Regions from separate parts of the Arthrobacter jiangjiafuii genome, predicted to be linked through region 1. Evidence: riboswitches for the same ligand, from Rfam matches in the RefSeq annotation. Region 1 holds a riboswitch; each other region holds the start of a gene.
What was found. A riboswitch is a leader RNA that binds a small molecule or an ion and turns the genes downstream of it on or off. The one in region 1 is predicted to bind S-adenosylmethionine.
Positions count from the first base shown of each region.

Region 1 (9,931 bases):
CTGGGAATATCCACTGGGAAACAGGCGCTGTGCCTGAACATGAAGAAGATCGGTTTCCTGTCCTTTGGACATTACCGGGACGTGCAGGGTTCCTTTGTACGAACCGCCCGCGACGCCCTGCTGCAGACCATTGACCTGGCCGAGGCGGCGGAGGAGCTGGGGATAGACGGCGCGTACCTGCGCGTCCACCACTTCGCCCCGCAGTTCGCCGCTCCGTTCCCGCTGCTCTCCGCCATGGCCGCACGGACCAGCCGGATTGAGCTGGGAACGGCCGTCATTGATATGCGGTATGAAAATCCGCTCTACATGGCGGAGGAAGCCGCGGCGGCGGACCTGATCAGCGGCGGCCGGCTGCAGCTCGGCCTCAGCCGCGGCTCACCCGAGCCGGCACTGCGCGGTTATGAGGCCTTCGGTTATGTTCCGTCCGACGGCAGCACCGACGCCGACGAGGCACGCAAGCACACCCTGGTCTTCCGTGCCGCGATTGCCGGCGCCGGGCTGGCCGCCGCAGACCCGGTGATGACCGGCAGTTCCGGTTCGCTGGCGATCGAACCGCAATCCCCTGGGCTGAGCGAGCGGATCTGGTGGGGTTCCGGAACCCGGGCCACCGCCAAATGGACCGGAGAGCAGGGCATGAACCTGATGAGCTCCACCCTGCTGACCGAAGACACCGGTGTTCCGTTCGACCAGCTGCAGGCCGAGCAGATCGAGCTGTACCGCGCCGCCTGGGCGGATGCCGGCCATGCCGGTACGCCGCGGGTCTCGGTCAGCCGCAGCGTGGTGCCCCTGGTATCCGACGACGACCGCCGGTATTTCGGACTGCGCGCCCAGGCAGATTCCCGGGACCAGGTGGGCCGGCTCGACGGCGGCCTGGCCCGCTTCGGCAAGAGCTACATCGGCGAACCCGATGTGATTGCCGACCAGCTGGCCGCCGACGCAGCGGTGCAGGCCGCCGATACGGTGCTGATCACGGTCCCCAACCAGCTGGGCGTGGACTACAACACCCAGCTGCTGGAGAACATCGTCAAGCTGGTCGCTCCGGCGGCGGGCTGGCGCTGAGGAAGGCGCCGTCGTCGGCTTCATGGCCAGGCCGACGACGGCGGTTCCCAGTGTCGGCGCCGTGCGCTAAGGTGGTCTCAGCTTCACGAGAGGTGGCCGTTGGCCGGATCTGATCCGGCCATAAAAGCTCCGACTGGCCTCACACCAACCCCATTGTTCGGCGGGTGGTTCGGATGACGAAGCGGCCTGCCGCCGCCCGGCGCAGGCAAGGACAACCTGAAAAGGAACACACTGTGAGCATTTCCAGTGACGCCCGCTGCATCAGCTACACGCCCGGCCACAACGTGCATCTCATCCACGGCAAGCGCTTGGCCGGCTTCGACGACTGGGTGGATGCCCAGGCCTATGCCGACGTTGAACTGGACCTGATCCAGCTGGTGGTGGACGGTGAGCAGCGCCTGATGTGGTTCCACGACATTCCCGCGCTGGCGTTGGCCCTGGCCGCATCCGGAGGGCAGGCGCAGTGGTGCGCGCGCTATTCCTCGCTGCTGGTTCCGGGCGGCTTCACCAGTGAAGCCAGACGCTCTTTTTTCTACTTGGCGACGCCGGAAAGGGTGCATCCGTGTAAGCGGATCAGCGCAAACGACTCCGAAGACGCCCGATCTCAGCTGGGCTAAGCCCCGCTGAGCGCAGGTACTGTTCCGCGTCAAAACCGTCCAGGGCACGGAGCAGTTCCTTCCGGCCCTCGGCCACCCGGTCTTCCAACTGTGCGGCGGTCAGCGGCTTCTCCCGTGGATTCGCCTGCGTTGCGTGGAAGGCGCTGATTCCGCGGACCGCCCGCTCATAGTCGTCCGCGATAGCGTCCGGTTCCGCGCCGGCCAGTTGCAGCAGCAGCATGGCGATCAGGCCGGTGCGGTCCCGGCCAGCCGAGCAATGGATCACCACGCCGCCGTCGTCGGCGTCCGCCACAGCGCGGGCGACGGCGGCAATCTTCTCCGGCCAGCGCCGCAGGTTCTCGCGGTAGAACTTGGGCGAATCCATGTACGGCCCGGTCAGCGCCGTGAAATCCGGGTCCGTCGCTTCCTGGGTGGGGCGGGTCAGGAATGTGAGGCCGACGACGGCGCCAGCCGGCACCTGCGGATCGGTGTCCCGCCGGCCCTGCTCCTCCGGGTTGCGCAGGTCGACGACGGTCCGCACGCCGGCGGCACGGGCCTGCGCCCAGCCGCGTTCGGTCAGCCACTCGGACCGGCCCATCCTGAACACCCGGCCCGGTGCCACGGTGCCGCCGCCTGCCAGCGGAATCCCGCCAAGATCACGGGCATTGCCGGCCCCGTCCCACTCCACGTCGGTGTTCACATCCATGTCTCCAGCGTGGTCCCTGTGGCTGCGCATTTCCCGGACTCTACGGGACGTGGCGGAAAATCTCTGGGTGATACTTGACCCTGACACTGTGGCAGACGGGAGAACTGAAGCATGTTATCCATCGGGGCGTTCGCGCAGATCGGCCAGGTTACCCATCGCATGCTTCGGCACTGGGATACCTCCGGGCTGCTCGTTCCCGCCCATGTTGATGAGTTCAGCGGCTACCGCTCCTATGACCCGTCCCAGCTCGAACGGCTGCATCGGATCGTTGCCCTCCGCCACCTCGGCTTCGGGCTCGAGGACATCGCCGCCATGCTTGAATCCGGTGTTGATGCACAGCGTCTTGCCCTGATGCTGCGGATCCGGCGTGCGGAGGTCGAGGACGAGCAGCGGACGGCAACCGTACGGCTCATCGATGTGGAACGAAGGCTCCACCTCATCGAAAAGGAAAAAGCCATGCCACAGATCGAAATCGTCCAGAAGTCGCTCCCCGCTCTCCGTCTGGTTGCTCTCAGCGCCGTAGTCTCGGAACAGCCCGAGGTTCCCGGCGTCGTCGGGCCATTGTTCGACAGCGTTGCCCGCGCGTTGAAATCCACCGGCGCACCGATGGACACCCCGGTAGCGCAGTATGAGATGGGCGAAGACGGGATGCGGATCGTCGCCGGCTATGCGTGCTCCGGGCAACTGCCCGACGGCGTGGAGGCCATCAACCTTCCGCCCGTTCCGACGGCGGTCTGCGGCGTCCATCTGGGCACCATGGAGCACATCGCCGAGAGTTGGCAGGCGGTCCACGCCGAGATCTTTGCCCGCGGCTTGGTTCCCTCGGGACCCTGCCGGGAGCTGTACGTCCGCGCTGTCTCTGATGACCAAGCAGACTGGGTCACCGAGCTGCAGCAGCCCGTCGCGCCGGCTTAGGCGCCCCTCCGGGCGGTAGGGCAGGGAATCCGGTTTACTTCCAGTCGAAGAAGCCCGTGCCGGTTTTGCGGCCGAGCTCGCCGCGGGCCACTTTGTCACGCAGGATCCGCGGCGGCTCGAACCGCGGGCCCAGCGTGGCGGCCAGGTATTCGGCAATGCCCAGCCGGACATCCAGGCCCACGATGTCAGTGGTCCGCAGCGGGCCGGTGGGGTGCTTGTAGCCCAGGACCATGGCGGCATCGATGTCCTCCGCCGAGGCCACGCCCTCCTCGACCATCCGCATGGCCTCCAGGGCAATGGCGACGCCCAGCCGGGAACTGGCAAAGCCGGGGGCATCGTTCACGACGACGGGTGTCTTGCCCAGGTCCTGGGTCCAGGTCCGGGCAGCCCCGGCGAGTTCTTCGGAAGTTTGCTTGCCCAGGACCACTTCGATCAGATCCGAGGCCGGCACCGGGTTGAAGAAGTGCAGGCCGCAGAAACGCTCCGGCCGTTGGAGTTTCTCCGCAAGTTCCGAGACCGAAAGCGAGGAAGTGTTCGAGGCCAGCCAGGCGTCCGGGGCCAGCTGCTCCTCCACAGCAACCAGTGCGGCAGCCTTGAGGGCAAAGTCCTCAGGAACGGCTTCGACCACGAGTCCGGCCGGGGCGAAATCGGCATAATCGGTGGAGACGCTCAGCCTGGACAGCAGAACCTCCAGCGGTTCCGTGACGGTTCCACGCTCCACGCTCTTGGCGAGGTTGGCGGCCACACGCTCGTAGGCGGCGGCAGCGGCGTCGTCGTCGCGCTCCACCACCACCACGGTGGCTCCGGCGGTGCAGAAGGCATGGGCGATTCCCGCGCCCATCCGGCCGCCGCCGAGGACTCCGACGTTGGAAGGAACTGTCATTTCTTTTTCCTCTCGAGGAAGGCGTCCATGCGGTCGAACTTGGCGGAGGATTCGAAGAGGATCCCCTGCGCCAGGGTGTCAATGACGGGGTGTGCTGCCGCGGGAGCGGCGAACACGGCCTTGGTGAGGCGCACGGCCAGCGGATCCTGGCGGCCGATCAGGTCCGCAAGGGCGTCAGCGGCGGCCAGCAGCTGTTCGGGTTCGACGATTTCGGTGACCAGGTGCACGGCCAGGGCTTCCTCACCGGTGAGGATGCGCCCGGCAAGCAGGATGTCCTTGGCCAGCGGCTCGCCCACCAGTTCCTTGAGCCGCCAGGTGGCGCCCGCGGCGGCCATGATGCCGAGCGAGGTTTCAGGGTTGCCGATTTTCAGCCGCGGAGTGCCGATGCGGAAGTCGGCGGCGAAGGCCAGCTCCGCTCCCCCGCCCAGGGCGTAGCCGTCCAGGGCGGCGATGACGGGCATCGGCAGCTGCGCGATCCGCGAGAAGACGGTCGAATTGATGCCGCGCAGGGCGTCGTCGCGGCGGCGTTCGCGCAACTGGCCAATGTCCGCGCCGGAGGCGAAGACGCCGTTACTGCCGGCCAGGATCAGGATCCGCGGGTTTTCCTCCAGATCGGCGCAGAGCAGGTGCAGCTCCTGAACCATGGCGGAGTCGATGGCGTTGCGGACCTCGGGGCGGTTCAGGACGGCGGTGACGCGGCCTTCGCCTTCGGTGACCTGCAGGGTGGTGAAGGAGCTGTAGTCGACGCCCACTTAGACGGCCTCGATCAGCATCGCGGTGCCCTGGCCGACGCCCACGCACATGGTGGCGATGCCGCGGGAGGCGCCCTCACGTTCCATCCGGTTCAGCAGGGTGATGGCGATCCGGGAACCGGAGGAGCCCAGCGGGTGCCCCAGGGCGATGGCGCCGCCGTCGTTGTTCACAATGTCCTCGTTCACGCCCAGGCGGCGGATGCAGGCCAGTGACTGGGTGGCGAAGGCCTCGTTGAGTTCAAAGGCGCCGACGTCGGCCAGCTTGACGCCGCTGCGGGCCAGTACTTTCTGGGTGGCCGGGACCGGACCGATGCCCATGATTTCCGGCGGCACTCCGGCGGAGGCGCCGTCGACAATCCGGGCGCGGGCGGTGAGGCCGTATTCACGGATCGCCCGTTCCGAGGCGACGATGATGGCGGAGGCGCCGTCGTTCAGGGAGCTGGCGTTGCCGGCGGTGACGATGCCGCCGGGCTTGACCACCGGGCGCAGCTTGCCCAGGACCTCGGCGGTGGTGCCCGCGCGGGGACCTTCGTCGGCGTCGACCACGGTGTCGCCCTTGCGGCCCGGGACAGTGACCGGAACGATCTCGTCCTTGAACCGGCCGGCGGCAATGGCAGCCAGGGCGTTCTCATGCGAGCGGACGGCGAAGGCATCGGCATCCTCGCGGGAGATGCCGTCCACAGCGGCCAGTTCCTCGGCCGTTTCCGGCATCGAGTAGGTCATCTTGCCGTCGCGGGCGAGCTCCCCGGTGGTGAACCGTTCGTTCACAAAGCGCCAGCCGATGGAGGTATCGAAGGTCTGCCCGGGCTTGGCGAAGGCCTTGGTGGGCTTTTCGGTGACCCAGGGGGCGCGGCTCATGGATTCGGTGCCGCCGGCAATAACAATGTCGGCCGCACCGGACTTGATCATGTGCGAGGCCATGATGATGGCCGAGAGTCCCGAGGCGCAGAGCCGGTTCACGGTGATTCCGGGAACGTCCGAGGGGAAGCCGGCCAGCAGGGCCGCCATCCGGGCCACGTTGCGGTTTTCCTCGCCGGCACCGTTGGCGTTGCCCAGGATCACTTCGTCGACGACGGCGGGATCCAGTCCCTCGCGCGCCACGAGTTCCTGCAGCGTCAGTGCCGCCAGGTCATCGGGGCGGACGCTGGAGAGCGCTCCTCCATATCGGCCTACCGGAGTCCGTACTCCGCCCACCAGAAACGCTTCAGCCATGTCTGCTCCCGTGCTCGCTTGCCTGCCGGCCGCGGTTGCCCGCCTGCCCGTGCCGGATTTACCGACCAATCGTTCTGTAAACAATCGCAGAACGCGGCAGGCCGGTCAAACAGGTGACGGCGCATTGAGGCCGGTGCTGCTTCTTGGGGCTGGGGCCGGCACGTGCCCGCATCCCGTCCCGCCTCCCCGGGCTGAGTGTTGAGATCATGCCTGGTAACGGGTCGATGCCGCCGAGAACGGGTATCGACAGTGCAGCTCCGGCGGGTAACCCGGAGGATCACGCATCGAGAGTGCAGCTCCGGCGGGTGAAATACGGGATTGGCCACCATATCTGCGCTCTCGATCCACGAGTTCAGCCGAATCCCGCCAGAGCTGCACACTCAGTGATATGGACATGCCGATTGTCGGGCTCGCGTTCGAACCCCCTGCCGATTGTCGGGCTCGCGCCGGAATAACCGCGCGCGAACGGCATTTTCCCTACTCTCGGAGAGCAGCCCAGGGTTTTCCATCGAGGGGGCGGGTCCGGCGGTTACATGCCGCCGATTCACAAGCAGGCGAAACGGCTTCAGCCCAACAGCTCCGCAGGAATGGCATAGGTCAGCAGCACGGCCAGCAGGTTCTTCGCGGCGTGGACCGCATAGGAGAGGATGAAGTTCTTCCCCGCCCAGACGTAGATCCCCACGAGCACCGCACCCATGGCCAGGTACGGCATCAGCACCGGCAGTGCCAGCGCCTCCTTGCCCGCGACATGGATGCCGGCGAACAAGACCACGGAAATGGCGCAGCAGGCCCAGATGTTCAGGTATCTGCTGAGCTTGCCGATAAGCAGGTGGCGGAAGATGTACTCCTCGACAAACGGAGCGATCACCACCAGCAGGGGGATGATCAGCAGCGGCGGCAGGGACACCACCAGACCCTGCACCGCTTCCTGGTTCACCGCGGTTTCGGGCGGTCCGGAAACCAGCACGGCGACGGCGGTCAGCAGCAGCATGGCAAACACGCCGCCGGGAATGATGGCCAGGGTCAGCCACGGGCGGGTGGCCAGGATCCGGGCCTCCCGCACCGCAAAGCGCCAGGAGGCCCAGACCGCCAGCGCGCCGGCGCAGAGGTAGAAGACCAGGTTCACCACGTAGCCGGCCAGCAGCGGATCGGGAATCAGCCGGGTCAGCCCGGGGATGCCCAGACCCGGGGCGTAGCTGAAGATCAGGACAAACACCACGTAGAAGCCGGCCGCGAAACCGTCCCGTCGGCTGAAGGTGTAGGGCAGGGGCGCGATCGCAGCCCGGTTCATACTCGCCACCGCTAGACCGTCAGCTCCGCCATCACGCGCGGCATCGCGTCCAGCAGCTCCCCGGCCAGGAAACTCAGCGGACCCTGCGCCGCGGCCAGCCGGTCTCCGGCCGTGGAGTGCAGATAGGTTCCCCAGCAGGCAGCCTGTTCCGGGCTGGCCTGACGGGCCAGGAAACCGCCAATCGCACCGGCCAGGACATCCCCGCTGCCGGACGTGCCGAGCCCGGCGTTGCCGGCCGGCACCTCCCAGAGGCGGCCGTCCGGAGCCGCGATCAGCCCTTGGACGGCGACTACGGCCTGGTACTTGGCTGCAATGTCCGCAGCGGCGTGCGCCAGATCCAGTTCCGCGTCCGGATCCTTTTCCAGCAACCGGGCAGCTTCCTTCCGGTTCGGTGTCAACACCAGGCGCCCGGCCCACGGCCCATAGACCTCCGGCAGCCCGGGCAGCACGCCCAGCGCGTAGGCGTCCAGCACCACGGCAGCGATATCGTTCAGCAGCGGAGCGATGCCGCGCAGCAGCTGCCTGGTCGAATCGGCGTCGTCCAGCCCCGGACCGATGACGACGACGTCGGCCGTTTCCAGATCGGTACCCAGAGCCTGCGGGGCCCGCTTCCCGGAGATCACGCCGTCGTCCTCCGGCAGGGCCACGGCCCCCGATTCCGGCACGGCCACCGCGACGGCAACGGCGACGGACTCCGTGACGGCGAGGGTCAGCCGCCCCGCCCCGACCCGGAGGGCGGCCCGCCCGGTGAGCATGGCAGCCCCCGGTGAGCGCCGGGCACCGCCGACCACCACAACGGTGCCGCGGTCCGATTTGTCCGAGGCCTCGCGGTTCACCTGCCAGGCCTTCAGCAGTGCCGGCGTGATGGCTTCAGCGGGGGTGGACATGGTCTTCATCTCCTGCATGCTCGGTAACGGGTGCTCCGCCGGAAGACAGATGGTCTACGGCGTTGAAACTTTCCATGCTCCAGCGTCCGACCCCGCCCGGCCTCACCAAACGGGTAATGGAAGCGTTGCGGACGCTGGTGCTCGCGGCAATGTCCAGCAGCTCCTGCTCATCGAGGCGTTCGCAGACGTAGCGGATCAGCAGGATGACCGCGTCGTGGCAGACGATGGCCACCCGCTTGCCGTCTTCCTCCTCATCCAGGTCGCGGAGGACCGAGCGCAGCCGGAGGGCCACGTCGGCCCAGGATTCCCCGCCCGGCGGACGGTAGGCGAACTTGCCCAGCCAGCTGCGCCGTCGTGCCTCCTCCGGGAACCGGGCTTCGACGCCGGTGGAGGTCAGGAGGTCCAGGATGCCCAGCTCCCGGTCGCGCAGTCGTTCGTCCAGGCGAATGTCCTGTGGCGTGCCCGGGTCCTGCATGGTGGTGAGTTCGGCGGTCTGCCGGGCCCGCCGGTACGGGGAGCACCACACGGAATCCGGGTGCTGGTCCGGCGGCAGGTTTGCCAGCCAGCGGCCCAGTGCCCGGGCCTGCTGAACCCCGGCATCGCTAAGCGGGACATCGGGATCGCGTAGGCCGACATCTATGACTTCGGCTCCGGAGCGCTGGGCGTGCGTCGCGGCAACGTTGCCGGCACTTTCGCCATGGCGGATGAGGATCAGCTCGATTGCACCCATCCTCAGACTCTACCCGGCGGCAAATCACCATCGAAGGGACCAGCCCGGTTGGGGCGCCGGCAACCGGCCAACAGGCGGTTGAACCACCCGTGAAATAGCGTGAATTATGCGGCAGAATTCGCATTCTGCACCCTCTGCGCATACGGCAAATCCACTTCCTGCACAACCCAAAGAATGTTGGATTGGTTTTCGGAATTGCTTGATTTGCAGCAGCCGATTGTGTTTAGGCTCATTAATGGAAACCTCATTGAGAGAAAGCGCAACTGACGTAGCCGGTCCTTCCAATTCACCGCGGCGCCGGGGCAACAGCTCGGGTTTTCGGGCCGGCTGGACCCTACTGGCCTGTTCGGCGGCTCTTGCTCTGTCATCCTGTTCGGCAGGAGAGACCGGGAGCGCCGAAGGCGGCAGCGCCAGCAGCGCAGATTCTTCCAGTTCCTCCAATTCACCCGCGACGCCTGCGCCTGCCACAAACGCCGCCCCGCCGGCGCCATTCCCCACGGGATCTGCGGTTGAAATGTCGGAACTGATTGAGCCCGCACCACCCCGCGGGAAAGACAATAATCCCACGGCGGCACGCGCCCTCCTTTCGGTGAAAGGTACAGGTGCCGGCGCCCATGCAGTTTCGGGCACATTGGAGCCCGGGGAAGCCCTGAGTATGTCCGCGTCCTGCTCGCCTGGCAGTCAGATAACCATCAGGCTCAACAATCCTCAGGGTGGTTCGACCATCCCCTGTGACAACCCCACCGGGTCCAGGCTCACCAGCAAATTCGCCGCTGAGGCAGTCGGAGATATGACGGTCACTGTGGAAACCGCCGATGCCGGTCCCTACTGGGTCGTTGCATGGGCCCACCCGCAGGAGTGACAGGCGCTGGTCCGCCCTCTCAGGTCCGGGTCCGCTCA
Region 1 is NZ_CP076022.1:3,101,920-3,111,850, forward strand. It holds gene KKR91_RS14550 (LLM class flavin-dependent oxidoreductase) at 40-1,059, shown strand; SAM riboswitch class IV at 1,141-1,277, shown strand; gene KKR91_RS14555 (hypothetical protein) at 1,293-1,676, shown strand; gene KKR91_RS14560 (tyrosine-protein phosphatase) at 1,633-2,391, opposite strand; gene KKR91_RS14565 (MerR family transcriptional regulator) at 2,473-3,276, shown strand; gene KKR91_RS14570 (3-hydroxyacyl-CoA dehydrogenase family protein) at 3,311-4,159, opposite strand; gene KKR91_RS14575 (enoyl-CoA hydratase/isomerase family protein) at 4,156-4,911, opposite strand; gene KKR91_RS14580 (thiolase family protein) at 4,912-6,123, opposite strand; gene KKR91_RS14585 (CPBP family intramembrane glutamic endopeptidase) at 6,689-7,414, opposite strand; gene KKR91_RS14590 (NAD(P)H-hydrate dehydratase) at 7,426-8,301, opposite strand; gene KKR91_RS14595 (histidine phosphatase family protein) at 8,285-9,031, opposite strand; gene KKR91_RS14600 (MFS transporter) at 9,913-9,931, opposite strand, start outside.

Region 2 (9,931 bases), 1.6 Mb from region 1:
GAATGGCTGTGTCCCATGAGGGTCGGTCCTTCGGGGTTGGCAGCGAGCTGCAGCCCGGTGAAACGGACGCAGGAAACACGGTCGGCATCATTGTCCCAAGTGCACGGGCAGACGGCGAATCGCGATGCGGGCCGCAGGAAATGAACGGCCGGGAACTGCGGTACAACGGCGGCGGGTCACGAAAGCAGGTACAACGACGGCGGGTGCCGGATCCCGAAGGAACCGGCACCCGCCGCCGTCGTCGTGTTACTGCGCCGGCACGCTAACGCGCTGCCGCAGCAAAACCCGCCTACGTGCTGACAACCTCGGTGGCCGCACCGATTTCGCGGGCGGCACCCTTGTCCAGCAGCGCCTGCACGATCCGCGCCACGGGAGCCATCGACTCGTCAACCTCCAGCTGCACCGGGTACTGGTAGGTCAGCATGGCCAGCAGCGATTCCAGCGCTGCCTCCTGCTCCGACTGTTCCAGCGTGGTGTCGTAACCGAGGAAAACATCCGCGGGCTCATCCGTGCGGTTGTGCGTGTAGCTCACGGCGAAGGCGGCGATCTTGCCGCCCTGCGCCTTGGGTGCATCCCGCAGCACGACGGCGCCGGCAGCACCGGTGGCGTCGTTCAGCAGCATCTGCTGGGCGCGGCCCAGCGTCATCTCCGACCGGTCCCAGCCGTGCACGGCGTTGTAGAACGCCACCACGGCCTGGGTCAGTTCCACGGAGCCGGTGGCTGCCTCGTCCAGCTGGGGTCCGGCGTCGTCCTGGAAGACCGGCAGGGTGATCCGTCCGGGCTCGACCACGACCACGCGGGACCGCTGGATCCGCGAGAATCCCGCCGCCTCGGCGAAGGCGGCACCGGCGGTGCCGGGCTCCACCTTGGCGCGCATGGCGGTAACGCCCGACGGCGCCTGCTCGGCTTCGCGGCGCAGCATCGCCAGGAGGGTGGAGCCGAGGCCGGCACGCCGGTTCTCCCGGGCCACCTCCACATAGACCCAGAGCCGGTCCGGGTGCAGCGAGGTTTCGTAGACGACGCCGGCGGCTACCGGAATGCCGTCGTCTTCGGCCACGATGCACCGGCTCCACGGCTCGTCCGAGGACGGGCGGAGCACGGCACGGAACTGCCCGGCCTGCACCGTTTCCGGGTCGCCCCAGAGCTGGTTCAGGGCCAGGTCGTCATCTTCACGCCAGGGGCGGAACGTCAATGCCATTACGCGCCGATCAGCCGTTCGGCGAGGTAGCCCTCGACCTTGTCCAGGCTCACCCGCTCCTGCGCCATGGAGTCGCGCTCGCGCACGGTCACGGCCTGGTCTTCAAGGGTGTCGAAGTCCACGGTGATGCAGAACGGGGTGCCGATTTCGTCCTGTCGGCGGTAGCGGCGGCCAATGGCACCGGCGTCGTCGAAGTCGATGTTCCAGCTGCGGCGCAGCTGGGCGGCAAGGTCCTTGGCCTTCGGGGACAGGTCCTCGTTGCGGCTCAGGGGCAGCACGGCGGCCTTGACCGGGGCCAGGCGGGGATCCAGCTTGAGGACGGTGCGCTTGTCGACGCCGCCCTTGGCGTTGGGTGCCTCGTCCTCGGTGTAGGAGTCCACCAGGAACGCCATGAAGGAACGGGTCAGGCCGGCGGCGGGCTCAATCACGTACGGCGTGAAGCGCTCGTTGGTGGCCTGGTTGAAGTAGCTCAGGTCGGTGCCGGAGTGCTTGGAGTGCGTGCCCAGGTCAAAGTCGGTGCGGTTGGCGATGCCTTCGAGCTCGCCCCACTCGGAGCCGGCGAAGCCGAAGCGGTATTCGACGTCGGTGGTGCCCTTGGAGTAGTGGCTGAGCTTTTCCAGCGGGTGTTCGAACAGGCGCAGGTTATCCGGATTGATGCCCAGCTGGGTGTACCAGTTGAAGCGGTTTTCGATCCAGTACTTGTGCCATTCCTCGTCCGTGCCCGGTTCGACGAAGAACTCCATTTCCATCTGCTCGAATTCACGGGTGCGGAAAATGAAGTTGCCCGGCGTGATTTCGTTGCGGAAGCTCTTGCCGATCTGGCCGATGCCGAACGGCGGCTTCTTGCGCGAGGTGGTCAGCACGTTGTTGAAGTTCACGAAGATGCCCTGCGCGGTTTCCGGACGCAGGTAGTGCATGCCCTCTTCATTGGCGACCGGGCCGAGGAAGGTCCTGAGCAGGCCGGAGAATTCCTGCGGCTCGGTCCACTGGCCCTTGGTCCCGCAGTTGGCGCAGGCAATGTCCGCCAGGCCGTTCTCGGGCGCGTGGCCCTTCTTTTCCTCGTAGGCCTCTTCGAGGTGGTCTGCACGGTAGCGCTTGTGGCAGCTCAGGCACTCGACCAGCGGGTCGGAGAAGACCTCAACGTGGCCCGAAGCCTCCCACACCTGGCGCGGCAGGATGACGGCGGAATCCAGGCCGACGACGTCGTCGCGCCCCCGGACCATGTGCTGCCACCACTGCTTCTTGATGTTTTCCTTGAGCTCGACGCCGAGGGGTCCGTAGTCCCATGCGGAGCGGGACCCGCCGTAAATCTCACCCGACTGGAAGACGAACCCCCGGCGCTTGGCGAGGGAGATGATCGGATCCAGTTTGGATTTGGTCGAAGCCATGGAATGGTACCGCCGTTCTTTCGTGTTTACAGGGCCGCTGGGTGCGGTCCGCTCATGGTCCCGTCCGCAGTATGCACCGGCAGGTTGCACGGTCAGGGGCTGTGGAGGGCAAAAGCTACAACTACCAGCTTAAGGTCCCGGCAGCGAAAGGCGGTTATCGGCGGCGCAAGAGCCCCGGCATGTTCCACGGCAGGGTGGCCACCACAATGGCGACCAGGGTCAGCCCGGTGCCGAGAACGGTCGCGGCGACCACCACGGACCCGGGCGCCGGAAGGACGATGTCCAGCACCAGGGACCCGATGAGCTGGCCGGCGATCATGCCCAGGCTGGTGAGCAGCACGCCCAGGCTGCGCACCAGCAGCGCGCCCACCCCAATGAAGATGCAGCCCAGCGGCCCACCCAGGTAGAGGTACCACTCCCCCGGCAGCGGCTGCCCGAAACCGGAGACGGCCAGCTTCACCCCCCACACCAGTGCCAGCACCACGGTGCCGGCGATGAAGTTGACCAGGGTGGAGGTGATCGGCGTGCCGTAGTGCATGCCGGTGGTGCCGTTCATGGCCTGTTGGAAACTCATCAGCATTCCGGCGGTCAGCGGCAGCAGCACGGGCAGCAGCAGTTCGGAAACATCCGAGGTCCCGCTGAGCTTGGGGCTGACCGCCCAGGCGACCGCCGCGATGGTCAGCACGGCTCCCACCACGCGCATCACCGTCAGGGCTTTCTTACCGGCGGGGCCGATCCCCAGCCGGTCCACCACCAGCCCGGTCAGTGTCTGGCCGGCGACGGCGGCCACCGTGAACACGGCAACGCCCAGGAGGCCGATGGTCAGGGTCTGGGAGAGCACGAAGTATCCGCCGATGGCGCCGGCCAGCACGTAATAGCGGGGGAAACGGCGTTCGCGCAGCGCGGGCAGCAGCTGGGCGGCACCGGCCCGGCCCCGCGGCAGCAGGGCGGAAATCAGGATCATGACCACCAGGCCGACTGTGAAGCTGACCAGCGCCGCGGCCAGTCCGTCGTCGAGCCGTTGCCCGAGGGCACCGTTGACCCGGGCCTGGGCGGGAATGGCGGTTCCGGCGAGGACGGCGAGGGGAAGACCTATCAGCGGATTGATCCGCACAGCATGTGGCACGGACCAACCCTACGACAGGCGCGGCGCTGCTCTGGAATCCGCTGGCCTGCAAAGACAGGGCAGAATGGACACATGAGTTCTACTGATTCCCAAGACCTTCCCATCCGCGACGAAATGATCCGCCTGGGCCAGCTGCTCAAGCTTGCCAGCCTGGCCGAAGACGGCATCCAGGCCAAGCAGCTGATCGAAGACGGCCTGGTGAAAGTCAACGGCGAGATCGAGGAACGCCGCGGCCGCCAGCTGCACCCCGGCGACACCGTCTCCGTCAACGGCGAAACCATCCGGATCGTCACAGAGGACTAACCCTCGCCGGCCCGGGCAATCGTCCCGGGCCGACCCCTCGGTTAGCCCTGGGCCTTGAGCACCAGCTGGGTCAGGAATTCCTTCACATGGCCCAGCTCCTGCATATTGATTCCGTGGCCCATGTTCGAGTAGAGGATCTTGGTCAGCGCGGTGTGCTCATTGAGCCACGCGTGGGTGAATTCGATCCGCGGCGCGTCGATCACCGGATCGGCCTGGTCCCGTCCCCAGAAGAACGGCACGCGGCCGGCCGTCAGCTCCTCGTCGTGGAAGAACGGGTTGCCCTCGGCGGGAACCACAAAACCTGAAAGCCCGACGACGGCGGCAAAGTCAGCGGGTCGGTGCCGCAGCAGGGTGCTGGCCACGGCCATGCCCATCGAGAAGCCCAGCAGCGACACGCTGCTGTGGACGCCCTTAACCCCGTCCAGCCATTCGGCGACGTCGGCCACGGCGTCCACGACGCGCTGGACGGAGAACTCCGGCTCGTTCATCAGCGGGAACCAGGTATAGCCGGGGCCCAGGGCCTGCGGCGCCCGGATGGAGGCGATGGTGAACTCCGAGGGCAGGTAATCCGCCAGACCCATCAGGTCTTCCTCGTTCGCGAGATAGCCGTGGAAAAGGACCAGCAGCGGCGTTCCGGCACGTTCGGCTTCAGGCTTGGACCAAAGGACAGTGGGGTTCCAGGGAGCTGTTTGGGGCATGACTATTATTCTGGCACGGCCGGATCCCCAACCTACGGTCGCGTAGGGGGCCTCCCGGTTGACAGGATGGGTCGGTGACTTCTCCTTCCAATCCCCCGACAGACTCTTCACTTTTCCCGGACGCCTCTCCGGAGGCCGTTCCGGAGGCCCCTCCGGAACACCCCTGGCACCGGTACGTTGCCCTTGGTGATTCCTTTACGGAAGGGATCGGCGACCCGAGTCCGGAAAGCCCCGGCGGGCACCGCGGCTGGGCTGACCGGGTGGCGGAGGAACTGGCCCGGGACCGGGACGACTTCGCGTACGCCAACCTTGCCATCCGCGGCCGCCTGCTGAACCAGATCCTCGAGGAGCAACTGGAGCCGGCCATCGAGCTTAGGCCCGACCTGGTGACGATCTGCGCTGGCGGCAACGATGTCATCCGCCCCGGCGGAGACCCTGACAGGCTGGCCGAAAAGATGGATGGCGCCGTCGCCCGCCTCGCTGAAAGCGGCGCCACGGTGGTGCTCTTCACCGGCCCGGACCTTGGCACCACACCGGTGCTGGGCAGCGTCCGTGGCCGGGTGGCCATTTACAACGAGAACCTGCGGACCATTGCGGCCCGCCACGACATCGTCATGGCGGACATGTGGGCCCTGCGTGAGCTCAGCAACAGGGAGATGTGGGCGCCGGACAGGCTGCACTTCTCGCCTCTGGGCCATCACACCATTGCAGCGATGGTGCTGGAGACCCTCGGCGTCGAGCACACCCTGGAACCGCTGGAGCCCAAGCCCCTGCCGGCCAAGAACTGGCGGACGGCGCGGACCGAGGACCTTACCTGGGCCCGCGACTACTTTGTCCCGTGGGTGGTGCGCCGCGTGCGCCACCGTTCCTCCGGGGACGGAATTGCCGCGAAGCGCCCCGTGGCCGGGCCGCTCTTTGGCGGCCAGGGCATGCCGCCGGGGTCGGGCGACTGACAGGTCCGGTGGGGGCCGCAAGCGCCGGGGTGCCCGGATCCGGTCACGTCCCGGAGGCATCCTCAGCGAGTTTGATGAGGTCCGCCAGATGGTCCGCCCAGTCCCCCGTGTGGGCGGCCACCACGTCCCCGCCCGCGGCGATGGTACCCAAGCCGCTTTCGGTAACGACGACGTCGGTATAATCCATCCCGGTGCTCCCCTGCCAGCCGGCGCTGCTGCCCGGAGCCTCCGCGCGGTCCAGGGCATCGTCATCATCGGGCCCGGGCGCGGCGTCCAGCTGGAAGCTCACCACCGTGTGGCCGCTCCAGCCCGGCTTGGTCCAGCGGAAGGACAGCAGCCGTCCCCGCGCCACCGCCAGGACCGTTCCCGTGGCCTGCTGCGCACCGCCGTCGGCCGCCCGTTCCGTCAGCGGGGCACCCGGGCTGGCCGTGAAATCCAGCTCCGGCCACCACGCCGCCCGGTTGTCCACCAGTGTGTGCCAGAGCTGGGCCGGCGAGCATCTGGCCTGCGCCGTGACGCGAATTTGATCAGGCATGCTCTTGTTCTGCCATGCCCGGTCCGGGATGGCAAGAGCAGCGGCGGCGGATGGATGCGGGCGCGGCTCAGGCGAAGAACCGCTCCCGCAGCGGCGCACCGATCTTCTCGGCGTCGGTGAGGAACCCGTCGTGCCCGATCGGAGCGCTGATCATGTGCACCGCCGTCTCCCGGGGCAGGGCAGCGGCCAGGTCATGGGACTGCTGCGGGAAATACAGCCGGTCCGAATCCACCGCTGCGATGAGGAACTCCGCGGTGGTTCCGGCCAGGGCCTGCTGCAGGGTGCCCCGACCACGGGTTACGTCGTGGCTCATCAGCGCCTCGGTCAGCACCAGGTAGCTGTTCGCATCGAACCGGGCCGTGAGTTTGCGGGCCTGGTGATCCAGGTAGCTCTCCACGGCGTAGCGCCCGCGCGCCGCCGGAACAGCCGATCCCAGCGGATTCTCGGGCTCCTGCGGGCTGCGGCCGAACCGGTATTCCAGTTCCGCTTCGGACCGGTAGGTGATGTGCGCGATCCGGCGGGCCAGACCCAGCCCGGCCGCCGGCGTCGCGCCGTTGTAGTAGTCGCCGCCGTTGAAATCCGGGTCCAGCCGGATGGCCGCCAGCTGCGCCTGGCCAAACGCAATTTGTTCGGCAGTGCTGGCAGCCGTACAGGCGATGACCGCGCAGTGCCGCACCCGGTCCGGCTCGGTAACCGCCCATTCCAGCGCCCGGGCCCCGCCCAGCGAACCGCCCAGCACCGTGTGCCAGGAGGCGATACCCAGCAGGTCCGCCAGCCGGGCCTCGGCACGGACCGAGTCCCGGACGGTAACAAACGGAAAGCGGGAGCCCCAGGGCAGGCCCTGCGGATCGGTGGAGGACGGGCCGGTGGAGCCGTAGCAACCGCCGAGCATATTGATGGCAACCACGAAAAAGCGGTCGGTGTCCACGGCTTTTCCCGGACCCACCAGGGCGTCCCACCAGCCGTCTTCCCCGCTGCTGCCCCGCGCCACATGGGTGCTTCCGGTCAGGGCGTGGGCCACCAGGACGGCGTTGGAGTGGTCCGCATTCAGGCTCCCCCAGGTCTCATAGGCGAGGGTCACCTGCGGCAGGTGCCCGCCGGTTTCCAGGTCGAAGCTGCCGATCCCGGCGTACCGCAGCACCCCGTCCCGAAGAGGTGCGGGGTGCCGCGGCGGCGCCGGTGTCACAGTGGTGTTCGAAGGCAGTGTCACGCGAACCGCTACGCTCCCTTGGCTGCCCGGAAACCGGCGTCGAGGTCCGCAATGATGTCATCGACATGTTCCAGGCCCACCGAGAGACGCACCAGGCCCGGACTCACTCCGGCCGACGCCTGTGCCTCCGCGCCGAGCTGGCTGTGCGTGGTCGACGCCGGATGGATCACCAGGGAGCGCACGTCACCAACGTTGGCCACGTGGGAGTGCAGTTCCAAGGCGTCCACGAAGCGCTTGCCGGCCTCGATACCGCCGGCGATGTCGAAGGAGACAATGGCTCCGGTACCGCGCGGCCCGTACTTGCGGCCGCGCTCGAACCACGGACTCGATTCCAGGCCCGCATAGGCGACCGACAGGACGTCGTCGTGGTTTTCCAGCCAGTTCGCGACGACGGCGGCGTTGGCCACGTGCCGCTCCATCCGCAGGCTCAGCGTTTCCAGCCCCTGTGCGATAAGGAACGCGTTGAACGGCGACACCGCCGGCCCAAGGTCGCGCAGCAACTGGACCCGCGCCTTGAGGACAAAGGCCAGGTTGGCGCCCAGCAGCCCGTTGGCGCCGAGGTCGCGGGCATAGACCAGCCCGTTGTAGCTCTCATCCGGGGTGTTGAAGCCGGGGAACTTCTCCGGATCGGCGCCGAAGTCAAAGTTGCCCGAGTCCACGATCACGCCGGCAATGGAGGTGCCGTGTCCGCCCAGGTACTTCGTGGCCGAATGCACCACGATGTCCGCGCCCCATTCGATCGGCCGGATCAGGTACGGCGTGGAGAGCGTGTTGTCCACGATCAGCGGCACGCCGGCGTCGTGGGCGATGGAGCTGATGCCCTCGATGTCCAGGACGTCCTGGCGCGGGTTGGAAACCACCTCGCCGAAGAACGCCTTGGTGTTGGGCTGCACTGCCTCGCGCCACTGGTCCAGGTTGTCCGGGTCTGCGACGAAAGTGACGTCAATGCCGAACCGCTTCAAGGTGTGCTTGAACAGGTTGTAGGTGCCCCCGTAAAGGCTGGGGCTGGCCACAATGTGGTCACCGGACTGGGCCAGGTTCAGGATCGACAGGGTTTCCGCGGCCTGCCCGGAGGCCAGCAGCAATGCGCCGATCCCGCCCTCCAGCGAGGCGATCCGCTTTTCCACCGCTTCCTGGGTGGGGTTGCCGATCCGGGTGTAAATCGGCTCCAGCTCGGCCAGCGCAAACCGGTTGGCTGCTGCTTCGGCGCTGGGAAAGACGAAGGAGGTGCTCTGGTAGATCGGCAGCGCCCGGGCGCCGGTGACGGCGTCTGGCTCCTGTCCTACGTGGATCTGCCGGGTTTCGAATGACCAGTTTCCTGACATGTTGTGCTCCCTTTAACCAGGGGCCGCACCGAGACTTCTCGCCGGAAAAGAGCCGGCAGCCACGTGTGACCCGCGCTTGCCGCACGCCGGATTGACGTGCAGCCAGGTCTTCACCCGGGGCACCCCACCGCGGTTGGAGGGTTGCCGGCCAGCAAGCCGGGGCTATCTGCTGGCACTCATGACCTATTCCCCCTATGAAAACGGATAACCCCTGCGCCCGCAACCTCTGTGACGGTTCGTTTCCGGGTAGTGCGCGGCGGCTCGGCGGCCGGGCAAACATCAAAGTTCGCGGTGTTCAGGGATCCTTTTTCCTACTTAGGCAAGCCTTGGTCGAGAGGTGCGTCACAACGTGCCATTATGGGCCGCATGCGTTTGGACCATGTATCTTATGCCTGCGAATCCGACGGTCTTTTGGCCACGACCGAGAGGATCGCCTCTGCTCTGGGAGCTGACTTCGTCAAGGGCGGTGTGCACCCGCGTTTCGGAACCCGCAACATGATTCTCCCCCTGGCCAACCACCAGTACATTGAGGTCGTCGAGGCGCTGAACCACCCGGCGTCGGACAAGGCGCCCTTCGGCCAGGCCGTGCGCCAGCGCTCCGAATGCGGAGGCGGCTGGATGGGCTGGTGCGTAGCGGTGGACAACCTCGCACCGTTTGAAGAGCGGCTGGGCCGGGCGGCCGTTCCCGGCAACCGGAAATTCCCCGACGGCCAGGAGCTCACCTGGCAGCAGATCGGGATCAACGGCCTAATCGCCGATCCCCAGGTGCCCTACATGCTGCGCTGGGACGACGGCACTGAAGCGCTCCACCCGTCCGCTGCCCTGCCCGGCATGCCCGGTGCGGTGAAGCTGGCCTCGCTGACCATTGCAGGTTCAGCGGACCGCGTCGCGCAGTGGCTTGGCACCCCCATCGAGGAGCCGCTGGAAAACGTGGGCGTCACCTGGATTTCCCCCAAGGGAACCCCGGGCATCATGTCCGTCACCTTCGATACGGCCAACGGGTCCGTCGAAATCTAGCTCTGCCGCCGGGGTCCCCTCCCGTTTGTCCGGATCCCTCCGGTGCGTCCGGGGTCCGCTCCGGTTTGTCCGGATCCCTCCGCTTTGCCCGGATCCCTCCGCTGCGCAGTGGCAGGAATTTCCCAAACCGGAGGGTTTTCCACACCTGGGACTGCTGCCCTCGCAGGCCCGCGGCCGC
Region 2 is NZ_CP076022.1:1,133,283-1,143,213, reverse strand. It holds gene KKR91_RS05400 (YibE/F family protein) at 1-17, opposite strand, end outside; gene KKR91_RS05395 (GNAT family N-acetyltransferase) at 290-1,198, opposite strand; gene KKR91_RS05390 (glycine--tRNA ligase) at 1,198-2,586, opposite strand; gene KKR91_RS05385 (DMT family transporter) at 2,741-3,712, opposite strand; gene KKR91_RS05380 (RNA-binding S4 domain-containing protein) at 3,785-4,015, shown strand; gene KKR91_RS05375 (alpha/beta hydrolase) at 4,057-4,713, opposite strand; gene KKR91_RS05370 (SGNH/GDSL hydrolase family protein) at 4,788-5,666, shown strand; gene KKR91_RS05365 (SRPBCC family protein) at 5,710-6,201, opposite strand; gene metX (homoserine O-acetyltransferase MetX) at 6,269-7,405, opposite strand; gene KKR91_RS05355 (bifunctional o-acetylhomoserine/o-acetylserine sulfhydrylase) at 7,420-8,736, opposite strand; SAM riboswitch class IV at 8,804-8,920, opposite strand; gene KKR91_RS05350 (VOC family protein) at 9,103-9,753, shown strand.
Region 2: linked by a shared signal. The riboswitch ahead of KKR91_RS05355 (bifunctional o-acetylhomoserine/o-acetylserine sulfhydrylase) and the one ahead of KKR91_RS14555 (hypothetical protein) in region 1 are both predicted to bind S-adenosylmethionine.

Region 3 (9,931 bases), 930 kb from region 1:
GCCAGGCGGTCGGGCAGCTGCACCGAGGGAACCTTGAGCATTTCGGAGAGCTCGTTCACCAGTGCGCGCTCGGCCGCCAGGTGGCGGAAGGCGTCCATGCCTACGAAGGCCTCGACGCGGCGGTTTCCCGAGCCGACGGACTGCTCGCCCAGCAGGGTGAGGGAGCCGATCCGCGAAGTGGACTCCACGTGGGTGCCGCCGCAGAGTTCACGCGACCAGTCGCCGTTCATTTCCACGACGCGGACGGTGTCGCCGTAGGCTTCACCGAACAGCGCCATGGCGCCCAGCGCCTTGGCCTCGGCGAGGGACATGATCTTGGTCTCGACCTGGTAGTTGCTGCGGATCGCGAGGTTGGACACCTCTTCGATTTCCGACTTTGCGGCGTCGGAGAGGCCCTCGCCCCAGGAGAAGTCGAAGCGCAGGTAGCCGGCCTTGTTGAAGGAGCCGCGCTGCAGCGCCTCCGGGCCGAGGATCTGGTGCAGGGCGGCATGCACGATGTGCGTGCCGGAGTGCGCCTGCTCGGCTTCGTGGCGGCGCTGGGCGTCGACGGCGGCCAGGACGGCCGCTCCCTCGGAGATTTCACCTTCGCGGACGATCGCCTTGTGGACGCTGAGGCCCTTGACCGGACGCTGGACGTCGGAGACCTCGAGGACGAAGCCGTCACCGGTGATCAGTCCGGTGTCGGCGGCCTGGCCGCCGGCTTCGGCGTAGAACGGGGTTTCGTTCAGGACCAGGGAGATTTCCGTGCCCTGGCCGGCGTGCGGCACGCGGGCGCCGCCGGAAATGATGCCGCGCACCGAGGATTCGCTGGTGAGCTCGTCGTAGCCGGTGAACCGGGTCTGGCCGGCGGCCAGGAGTTCGTTGAAGACCGAGACGTCGTTGTGCCCGTGCTTTTTGCCCTTGGCGTCGGCCTGTGCCCGCTGGCGCTGTTCGAGCATGAGCGAGCGGAAACCGGCCTCGTCGACCTTCAGGCCCGCTTCTTCGGCCATTTCCAGGGTCAGGTCGATCGGGAAGCCGTAGGTGTCATGCAGCGTGAAGGCGTCCTCTCCGGAGAGCGGCTTCTGGGCCGCCTTGGAGATCCTGACAGCTTCTTCCAGGCGCTCGGTGCCCGAGGCGATGGTGCGCAGGAACGCCCTCTCTTCGGCGTAGGCAATGCGGCTGATCCGTGCGAAGTCGGTTTCGACCTCGGGGTAGGTGCCCTTCATCGCGTCCCGGGAGACGGGCAGCAGTTCAGGCAGCACGGCGCTCTCCACGCCCAGCAGGCGCATGCTGCGCACGGCACGGCGGATCAGGCGGCGCAGCACGTAGCCGCGGCCTTCGTTGGAGGGGCTCACGCCGTCGCTGATCAGCAGCAGCGCCGAACGGACGTGGTCAGCGACCACGCGCATCCGGACGTCGTCGGTGTGGTGCGGATCCGAGGGGTTCTCGGAGGAGGTGTAGGTCTTGCCGGAGAGCTCGGCGGCCTTGTCCAGGACCGGGCGGACCTGGTCCGTTTCGTACATGTTCTCCACGCCCTGGAGAATCATGGCCAGGCGCTCGAGGCCCAGGCCGGTGTCGATGTTCTTCTGCGGCAGCTCGCCGGCAACGTCGAAGTCCGTCTTGGACCGCACGGCGGAGAGCTGGTACTGCATGAAGACCAGGTTCCAGATTTCGATGTACCGGGTCTCGTCGACGGCGGGGCCGCCTTCCAGGCCGTAGGCGGGACCGCGGTCGTAGTAGATCTCGGAGCAGGGTCCGCCGGGGCCGGCCTGGCCGGTGTTCCAGTAGTTGTCGGCCTTCCCGGTGCCGATGATGCGGTCGTTGGGCATGCCGATCTTGTCGCGCCAGATGGCGCGTGCCTCGTCGTCGCGCTCGTCGCCGTCTTCGTAGACGGTGACCCACAGCCGTTCGGGATCCAGGCCGAAGCCGCCCTTTTCAATCTCGGAGGTCAGCAGCTCCCACGCGTAGGTGATCGCTTCTTCCTTGAAGTAGTCACCGAAGGAGAAGTTTCCGGCCATCTGGAAGAAGGTGCCGTGCCGGGCGGTCTTGCCCACTTCTTCGATGTCCGCGGTGCGGATGCACTTCTGCACGGAGGTGGCCCGCTTGTACGGGGCCTTTTCGCGGGCAGTGAGGTAAGGGATAAAGGGCACCATGCCGGCCACCGTGAACAGCAGCGAGGGGTCATTGGTGACGAGCGACGCGGAGGGAACCACCGTGTGGCCCTTGGCGGAGAAGAAATCCAGCCAGCGGCGTGCAATCTCGTGGGACTTCATGGTGCTTTATACCCTTCCGGTAATTCAGTGCGTGCGCAGCTTTGGCGCTGCAGACAGGTGGTGCGGCAGTTGCGGTTCAGCGCCGCACGGCGGTCATGGTGGCGGCGACGGTGTCGCCGGTATCCATGCCCAGGGCGGTGCGCAGATCGCCTTCACGTTCATTCATGCCGTCGCGGAACGCGTCGGCGAAGTTCTGCAGGGCGTCGGCGGCAGTGCTGACGGCCTGGTTGAGTCCGGCCGGACCCAGGGTGTTTTTGGCATCCGAAAGGCGGCGGACGGCGATGACCCCGATGGTGATTCCGATGGACATCCAAAAGACTCGCTTGATCATGCTTTTCGCTCCTGTGGCTGGTGCTGGGCGGTTGCGGGACTGGCAGCGGGACCGGCGGACCGGCAGCGGCGTTAGCGGCTGCGCCGGCCGCGGCCCTTGCTGCGGGAGGCCAGCGCCGTGCGGACGCCGTAGCTGAAGGCCGACACCTTGATCAGCGGGGATCCGAGCGTGGCGGCCACCAGCGAGGAGAGGGCGGAGATGTTCGCCGTGGCGTCCGAGACGTTGGAGGAAATACCGTCCACCTTCTGCAGCTGCAGGTTCGTGGTGGAGACGGTGGAGGTCACTTCACCGATCAGCGGAGTGGTCTCATCGCTGATGGTGCGGATGGCGCCGCGCAGTTCGTCGAACACTTTGCCGAGCTTCCAGATCGGGACGGCCAGCAGCACTACCAGCACTGCGAATACACCGGCAGCAATCAGACCGGCAATATCTCCACCCGACATGGCACTCCTCTTGGGTTTGAAAACTCTGGGGGTTGAAACGACGACTTTCCGCTATGTACCTTACCCACTCCGCGGCGCCGGCACTTACTTTGCCGGCCCGGGGCGCAGCGGCAACGTGCGGGAGCCGCATAGCCGAACAGCCCACGGCAGGGGCCGCGGGCTGTTCGACGATCGAGAAAAAAGTCTCGAAATTAGCGTGCGTAGTATTCCACGACGAGCTGCTCTTCGCAGGTCACGGGAACTTCCGAGCGCTTCGGGCGGCGCACGAGGCGTGCCTGCAGCTTGTCCAGGGAAACATCCAGGTAACCCGGAACGGCGGGCAGGACGTCGCGGTGGGCGCCGGCAGCGGCAACCTGGAACGGCGTCATGGTCTCGCTGCGCGTGTGCACATGGATGAGCTGGCCTTCGGAAACGCGGAACGACGGGCGGTCCACGCGGGCGCCGTCAACCAGGATGTGGCGGTGCACAACCAGCTGGCGGGCCTGGGCGATCGTGCGGGCAAAGCCGGCGCGCAGCACGAGGGCGTCAAGACGCATCTCGAGCAGCTCGATCAGGTTTTCACCGGTCAGACCGGCGGTGCGGCGGGCTTCCTCGAAGACACGGGTCATCTGTGCTTCGCGGATACCGTACTGGGCGCGCAGACGCTGCTTTTCACGCAGGCGTACCGCGTAGTCGCTGTCCTGCTTGCGACGTGCGCGGCCGTGCTCACCCGGGGGGTAAGGACGACGCTCGAAGTACTTGGCTGCCTTGGGGGTCAAAGCAATGCCGAGGGCGCGCGAAGCGCGGGCCTGACGGCGTGCACGTGTGTTGTTAGCCACGTTCACCTTTCACTGTTTTGGCGGTTTGGCCACCGCAGCCCCGACTTGCGCCGGAATACCGTGATGACTGATATGTAAGTACTGGCCTCCATTAGGGAGAGCTCAGGCCAACCGCTGCCTTCTGCTACAGACACGGCACCGGGCACAACTCCACCGCTTTGAAAGCGGTGAGGGGGGTCCGGCGTCGCGCTTGCCAGTCAACCATCAATGCTAGCACGATCAGCCCGGCCGCTACGTTCCGCGGATGATGCCGCGCAGCCGCTCCAGCCGCGCCGAAATGTCCCGTTCGGTGCCGTTGGAAGTCGGCTCGTAGTAGTTCCTGCCGACCAGGTCATCGGGCGGATACTGCTGCCGTGCCACCCCGTGCGGCTCGTCGTGGGAGTAGACGTAGCCCTTGCCGTGGCCAAGCTGTTTGGCTCCCGGATAGTGCGCATCGCGCAGGTGCGCCGGAATGCCCTGGCCGCGTCCGGCCCGGACGTCGGCAATGGCTGCGTTGATGCCGTTGTAGGCGGCGTTGGACTTGGGGGCGGTGGCAATGTGCACCACGGCCTCGGCCAGGATGATGCGGCCCTCGGGCATGCCGATCAGCTGGACCGCCTGGGCGGCGGCAACTGCTGTCTGCAGGGCCGTGGGATCGGCCATGCCCACATCCTCCGCTGCCGAAATCACGATGCGGCGGGCGATGAAGCGGGGGTCCTCCCCCGCCTCGACCATTTTCGCCAGGTAGTGCAGCGCGGCGTCCACGTCGGAGCCGCGCAGCGACTTGATGAAGGCGCTGGTGACGTCGTAGTGCTGGTCTCCGGCCCGGTCGTAGCGCAGCGCCGCCACATCCAGCGCCTTTTCGGCGTCGCTGAGGGTGACCTCGGGAATGCCCTCGGCGTCGTCGCGCTCCGAGTAGGCGACGCCGGCGGCAGCTTCCAGCGCGGTCAGCCCGCGCCGCGCGTCTCCGGCGGCCAGGCGCACCAGGTGCTCCAGTGCCTCCTGGCTCAGTGTCACCCGGCCGGCCAGCCCGCGATCGTCCTCGACGGCCCGCTGCAGCAGGGCGGCGATGTCGTCTTCGGTGAGCGGCTTCAGGGTCAGCAGCAGGGACCGTGAGAGCAGCGGCGAGACCACGGAGAAGGACGGGTTTTCAGTGGTTGCGGCCACCAGGACCACCCAGCGGTTCTCCACGCCGGGCAGCAGGGCGTCCTGCTGGGCCTTGTTGAAGCGGTGGATCTCGTCCAGGAAAAGCACTGTGGTGATCCGGTGCAGGTCGCGGTTGGTCAGGGCGTCTTCCATCACCCGGCGCACATCCTTCACGCCTGCGGTGATGGCTGAGAGTTCCACGAATTTCCGCCCGGAACCGCGGGCGACGACGTGCGCGAGGGTGGTCTTGCCCGTGCCGGGAGGCCCCCAGAGCATGACCGATGACGGGCCGGCCGGTCCGCGGTCATCCGCCGATTCGGCCAGGGTCCGCAGCGGCGAGCCGGGTCCGAGCAGGTGCTGCTGTCCGACAACCTCGTCCAGCGTGCGCGGGCGCATCCTCACTGCAAGCGGGCTGCGGGGCCGCTTCCGGTTGTCGTCGTCCGCGCCGGAAGCGGGCCCGCCGTCGTCGTCCCGGCTTTCATCACTGTCGCTGCTGAACAAATCACTCACCGTCCAAGGCTACTCGTGCCGTAGCGTTGACTCCGCCGGGGTCATCCCCGCCCACCCCAGCCCAGCCAGGAGTACCGCCTCATGCCCGCGACCCGCCAGACCTTCGTTCCTGCCCAGCGGTTGCCCGGCTGGCTGGAGCGGTTCGCGGCCGGAAACGGCGGCGTTGCAGTGACGCCGGAGCACGGCGGCCTGCACCTGGCCGCGGGCAACGGCACCGAGGCGCAGCTGCTTGCTCCCTGGCCTGATGACGGCCGTCCCGGGCGGGGCGCGGACGACGTCGAGCGCCTCGTCTCGCTCGCCGGCCAGTCCCGTACGGTCGGAATCGTGTTGCTGCGCCGTGGCGGCTTCGCCGTGGGGGTCGCCCGGGACGGGGCCCTGCTCCCCTCACAGGCAGGCAGCACGTCGGTGCGGTCCCGCGGGTCCGCCGGCGGATCTCCGCAGCGGCGGGCCAACCAGACCGAAACGCTGGTGGAAGCTGCTGCCGGGGCTGCGGCCAGGCTGTTTGCCGAGCATCCGGCCGAGTACCTGGTGTTCGGGGGCGACCGGGCGCTGACGGGGCTGTTTGTGCAGCAGTTGGCCTTCGCCCGTTGGAGCAACCTGTCCAGGCTGCGCCCGCTCGCTGTCCAGGATCCAAAACCGGCGGCCCTGGCCCAGGCGGCGAAGGACGCGTGCTCGGTGTTGATCCGGATTACGGTGCCGTAGGGCGGGTTCCGGCGGCAGTTACCCGTCGGTTCCTGCGGCGGTCTTTCCGGCGCTTTCCCCGGGCGCTCCCCCGGGCGCTTCCCCGGCCAGACGGCGGACGATGGCTTCTGCCGGCTCTTCCGCTGCCCGGCGATATCCGGTTCCGGCCCACAGGCTGATGCCCTCCTGGTCCCCCTGCGCTGCAGCCGCTGCGCGCAGCGGTCCGGTGATCTGGTTGATGTAGGGGTAGGCATCCGGGGCGTCCGGGTGCTCCAGCATGAACCGGTTCAGCAGCCCGCGGGCCGGGCGGCCGGAGAAGGCCCGGGTCAGTGCGGTTTCCCCGGCGCGTCGGCCGGCGGCGGCGTCCTTGAGGGCTGCCCGGTGTACTGAACCGGTACCGGCTTCGGTGCTGAGCAGAAGTGCCGTACCCAGTTGGACGGCCACCGCTCCGGCGGCCAGGGCTGCCGCCGCATCAGCTGCCGTACCGATTCCACCGGCAGCGATGACCGGCAGCGCGCAGGTATCCCTGACGCTGTGCAGGAGCTCACTGAGGGAGGCGGCGGCGGGTGCTTTGGCGCTCTGCAGTGTTCCGCGATGCCCTCCGGCCTCGGGCCCCTGAACGCAGAGGGCCGACGCTCCGGCGCCGGCTGCCGCCCGGGCCTCGTCTGCGTCGGTGACCGTGAGGACCGTGCAGATTCCGCGGCCGGCCAATGCCGCCAGGACGGCCTTCTCCGGCAGGCCGAAGGTAAAGGAGACCACGGGGATGCGTTCGCGCAGGACCAGGTCGAGTTTGGCCGCCCAGCCGTCGTCGTCCTCCGGGTCCGGGAAGCCCGGTTCCGCTCCGGCGCCGGCGGCCAGGACATCCCGGTAGGCCAGGGCTGCGGCCAGCTTCCCGGCCTGGTGTTCTTCGGATGTGGCGGCGTAGGTGTTGGCGGCATCCGGTACAAACAGGTTCACGCCGAAGGGTCCGCCGGTCAGGCTGCGGGTCCGGGCGGTTTGCTCAGCCACCGCGGCAGCGCTCTTATAACCGGCAGCCAGGAAGCCGAGCCCTCCCGCGTTGCTCACGGCAGCGGCAAGCTGCGGCGTGGATGCGCCGCCGGCCATGGGCGCCCCGATCACCGGAAGCCGCAGCGAGTGCAGGTTGAACATGGCGGCTAGAGGGTGACGGTGCCGTCGATGGAGGTCACGGTGGACCCGCCGATCCAGATCTTCCCGTCGCGCGTGAAGACGCGGACACGCCCGGAACGCCGCACGGCTGTGCCCTGCGTGACGACGTAGCGTTCGGGTGCGAGTGAGGCTCCGATCAGCCATTGGGCCAGGCCGGCGTTGAGGCTTCCCGTTACGGGATCTTCGGTGATGCCCAGGCCGGGCACGAAGGCACGGACCTCGAAGTCCGTTTCGGCGTCCTGCGGCTGGGCGCCGATAACGCCCACCCGCAGATTGCCCATGATCGTGGGGTCGGGTTTCAGCGCCAGCACGGCGTCGGCGTCGCGCAGCAGGAGTCCAAGCCACCCCGGACCGTTGTCGATCCAGTTGGAGGCAAGAATTTCGGTGCGGTCCAGGTTCAGGGCGCGCAGCGCCTGGTCCAGGACCTCGTCTTCCAGCGGTCCCGAGCGCAGCAGCGGCGGAGCGGCGAAGGCGGCGATTCCGGCATTGGCATGCAGCGTGACCAGCCCGATTCCGCATTCCTGGACGACGACGTCGGGGTAGCGGCGCTTGTTCCCGGCCTCCAGCCACGCGTGGCACGTTCCCAGAGTGGGATGCCCGGCAAACGGGATCTCTCCTCCGGGGGTGAAAATCCGAACCCTGTAGTCGGCTCCGTCCGTGGTCGGAGGCAGGACGAACGTCGTCTCCGAGAGATTGGTCCATCTCGCGAAGGATTCCATCTCTGCATCTGTCAGGCCCTCCGCTTCAAGCACCACCGCGAGGGGATTGCCCAAATACGGTTCGTTGCCGAAGACGTCCACCTGCTTAAACCACCGCTGTTTCATGCTGAAACTGTATCCCTTCGGCACCGGGAGTTTTATGAAGCCGAGTTTTACGAAGTGAGGCAGGGGTTTGCAAGTCCGCCTCCTGCACTTCTACGTTGGAAGCTGAATCAAGAGTTCCAGCCACAGGCCCTGGCCGGTTGGACGGCAACCCTCTCGCTGTAGCGGGGTGCTCCAGGTGACGATTCGGCCGTCCGGCGAAAATCCTCCGGCATGGCAAGTACCGCGTTTGTGCCGGGTTTTTTCTTCCGGCCGCGCTTTAGGGCAAAGGATCTTCCCCCTCATGACTCTTCGTACCGACCTGCAACCCGCTGCATTGCGCCGGGCCTTTTCACGGTTTCCCTCGGGAATTGCCGCCCTGTGCGCGGTGGTTGACGGCCAGCCGCAGGGAATTGTTGCCTCATCGTTCACGGTGGGGGTTTCCATGGACCCTCCGCTGGTCATGTTCGCTGTGCAGCAGACCTCCCGGACCTGGCCGGTGCTGCGGCGGGCCCAGCGCATCGGCGTGTCGGTCCTCGGCTCTGAGCACGAAGGAATCTGCAAGCAGATCGCGTCGAAATCCGGTGACCGGTTTGCCGGCCTGAACCTGCACACCGACGCCTCCGGGTCCCTCTTCATTGACCGCGCCGCGCTCTGGCTCGAGTGCTCGGTGGAAAACGAAGTTCCTGCCGGTGACCATCAGGTGGTGCTGCTGAGGGTTCACGGCCATGCCTCCCACGACGACGCCCATGATCCACTGGTCTTTCACGGTTCCGCGTTCCGCCGCCTGGGTGTCCCCGAATTCGCCTGACCGGCAGGAAATTGCCTGACGGGCACAGGCAATTGGGCGCTGCCGGAATTGTTTTCCAGGGGTTTACGGCATGCCCCCTCCGTTACCAATCCTTTACATCCGGCTGCCGTCCCACTATCGTTCTTCGGATTACTTCGGGAGGAAGTAGCGAAGATGACCAGAAACAGAAATGTCCACGGCCCATCAAATAAGGCAATGCCCGGCAAAGTGCCGGATATTTCGTTTACGCGGATGGCTCTGCTTCCCGCAGCGGCACTGGCCCTGGTGCTGGCAGGATGCACTGCACAGGAGGATCCCGAGGCGGCTGCCACCGAACCGGCCACGCCCCCAGCCACGGCGGAGAAGTCCGCCACGCCGTCCCCGTCCGCCGGCGCCTCCGGCCGGAACAGCGTCACGGTGGAGCTGCCGCCGGGCAGCACCACGCCTCCGCCCCCTAACGACCCCGCCATGCTGGCATTGTTCAGGGCGGAGGATCCCATCAGCCTGGAAAGTTACTTCCAGCAACAGCCCCAGGCCCAGGGGCGCCCCCTCGACGCGAGCCTCGTGCTGGAGGAGTCCGGCACCGGGAGAAGCACCTTCGATGTGCCCGCGTTGGAACCGGGAACCAGCTTCAGCGTTTTCCTCACCTGCAACCAGCCCGGGGACTACGATATCGAGGTTCTGGACGCTGATTCAGACCGGGTCACGGCCGGCGGCAGCAACAACTGCAATTGGCCGATCCTGACGTCTTTCGAGCACATTGTCACACCGGATGACATACCGACGTCCATTACGGTGGACGGCCCGGACGGGGATTACTGGCTTGTTGTCTACAATTTGCCGGTACCCACTACGGCACCGCCGCTCCCCCCTGCCGCACCTGCCGCGGGCTAAAAGAATCCGTCCGTACATTTCACCGAAAAGTGTACGGACCGTCAGACAGGCCGACCGTCACAAAGAAAAGTGCCCGGCCGCTGTATTCAGCGGCCGGGCACTTTCCTGTTTCGTGGTTCC
Region 3 is NZ_CP076022.1:2,172,009-2,181,939, forward strand. It holds gene alaS (alanine--tRNA ligase) at 1-2,252, opposite strand, end outside; gene KKR91_RS10225 (hypothetical protein) at 2,329-2,583, opposite strand; gene KKR91_RS10230 (DUF948 domain-containing protein) at 2,655-3,026, opposite strand; gene rpsD (30S ribosomal protein S4) at 3,218-3,844, opposite strand; gene KKR91_RS10240 (replication-associated recombination protein A) at 4,076-5,479, opposite strand; gene KKR91_RS10245 (acVLRF1 family peptidyl-tRNA hydrolase) at 5,561-6,181, shown strand; gene KKR91_RS10250 (nitronate monooxygenase) at 6,200-7,309, opposite strand; gene KKR91_RS10255 (PhzF family phenazine biosynthesis protein) at 7,315-8,151, opposite strand; SAM riboswitch class IV at 8,257-8,377, shown strand; gene KKR91_RS10260 (flavin reductase family protein) at 8,432-8,938, shown strand; gene KKR91_RS10265 (hypothetical protein) at 9,170-9,811, shown strand.
Region 3: linked by a shared signal. The riboswitch ahead of KKR91_RS10260 (flavin reductase family protein) and the one ahead of KKR91_RS14555 (hypothetical protein) in region 1 are both predicted to bind S-adenosylmethionine.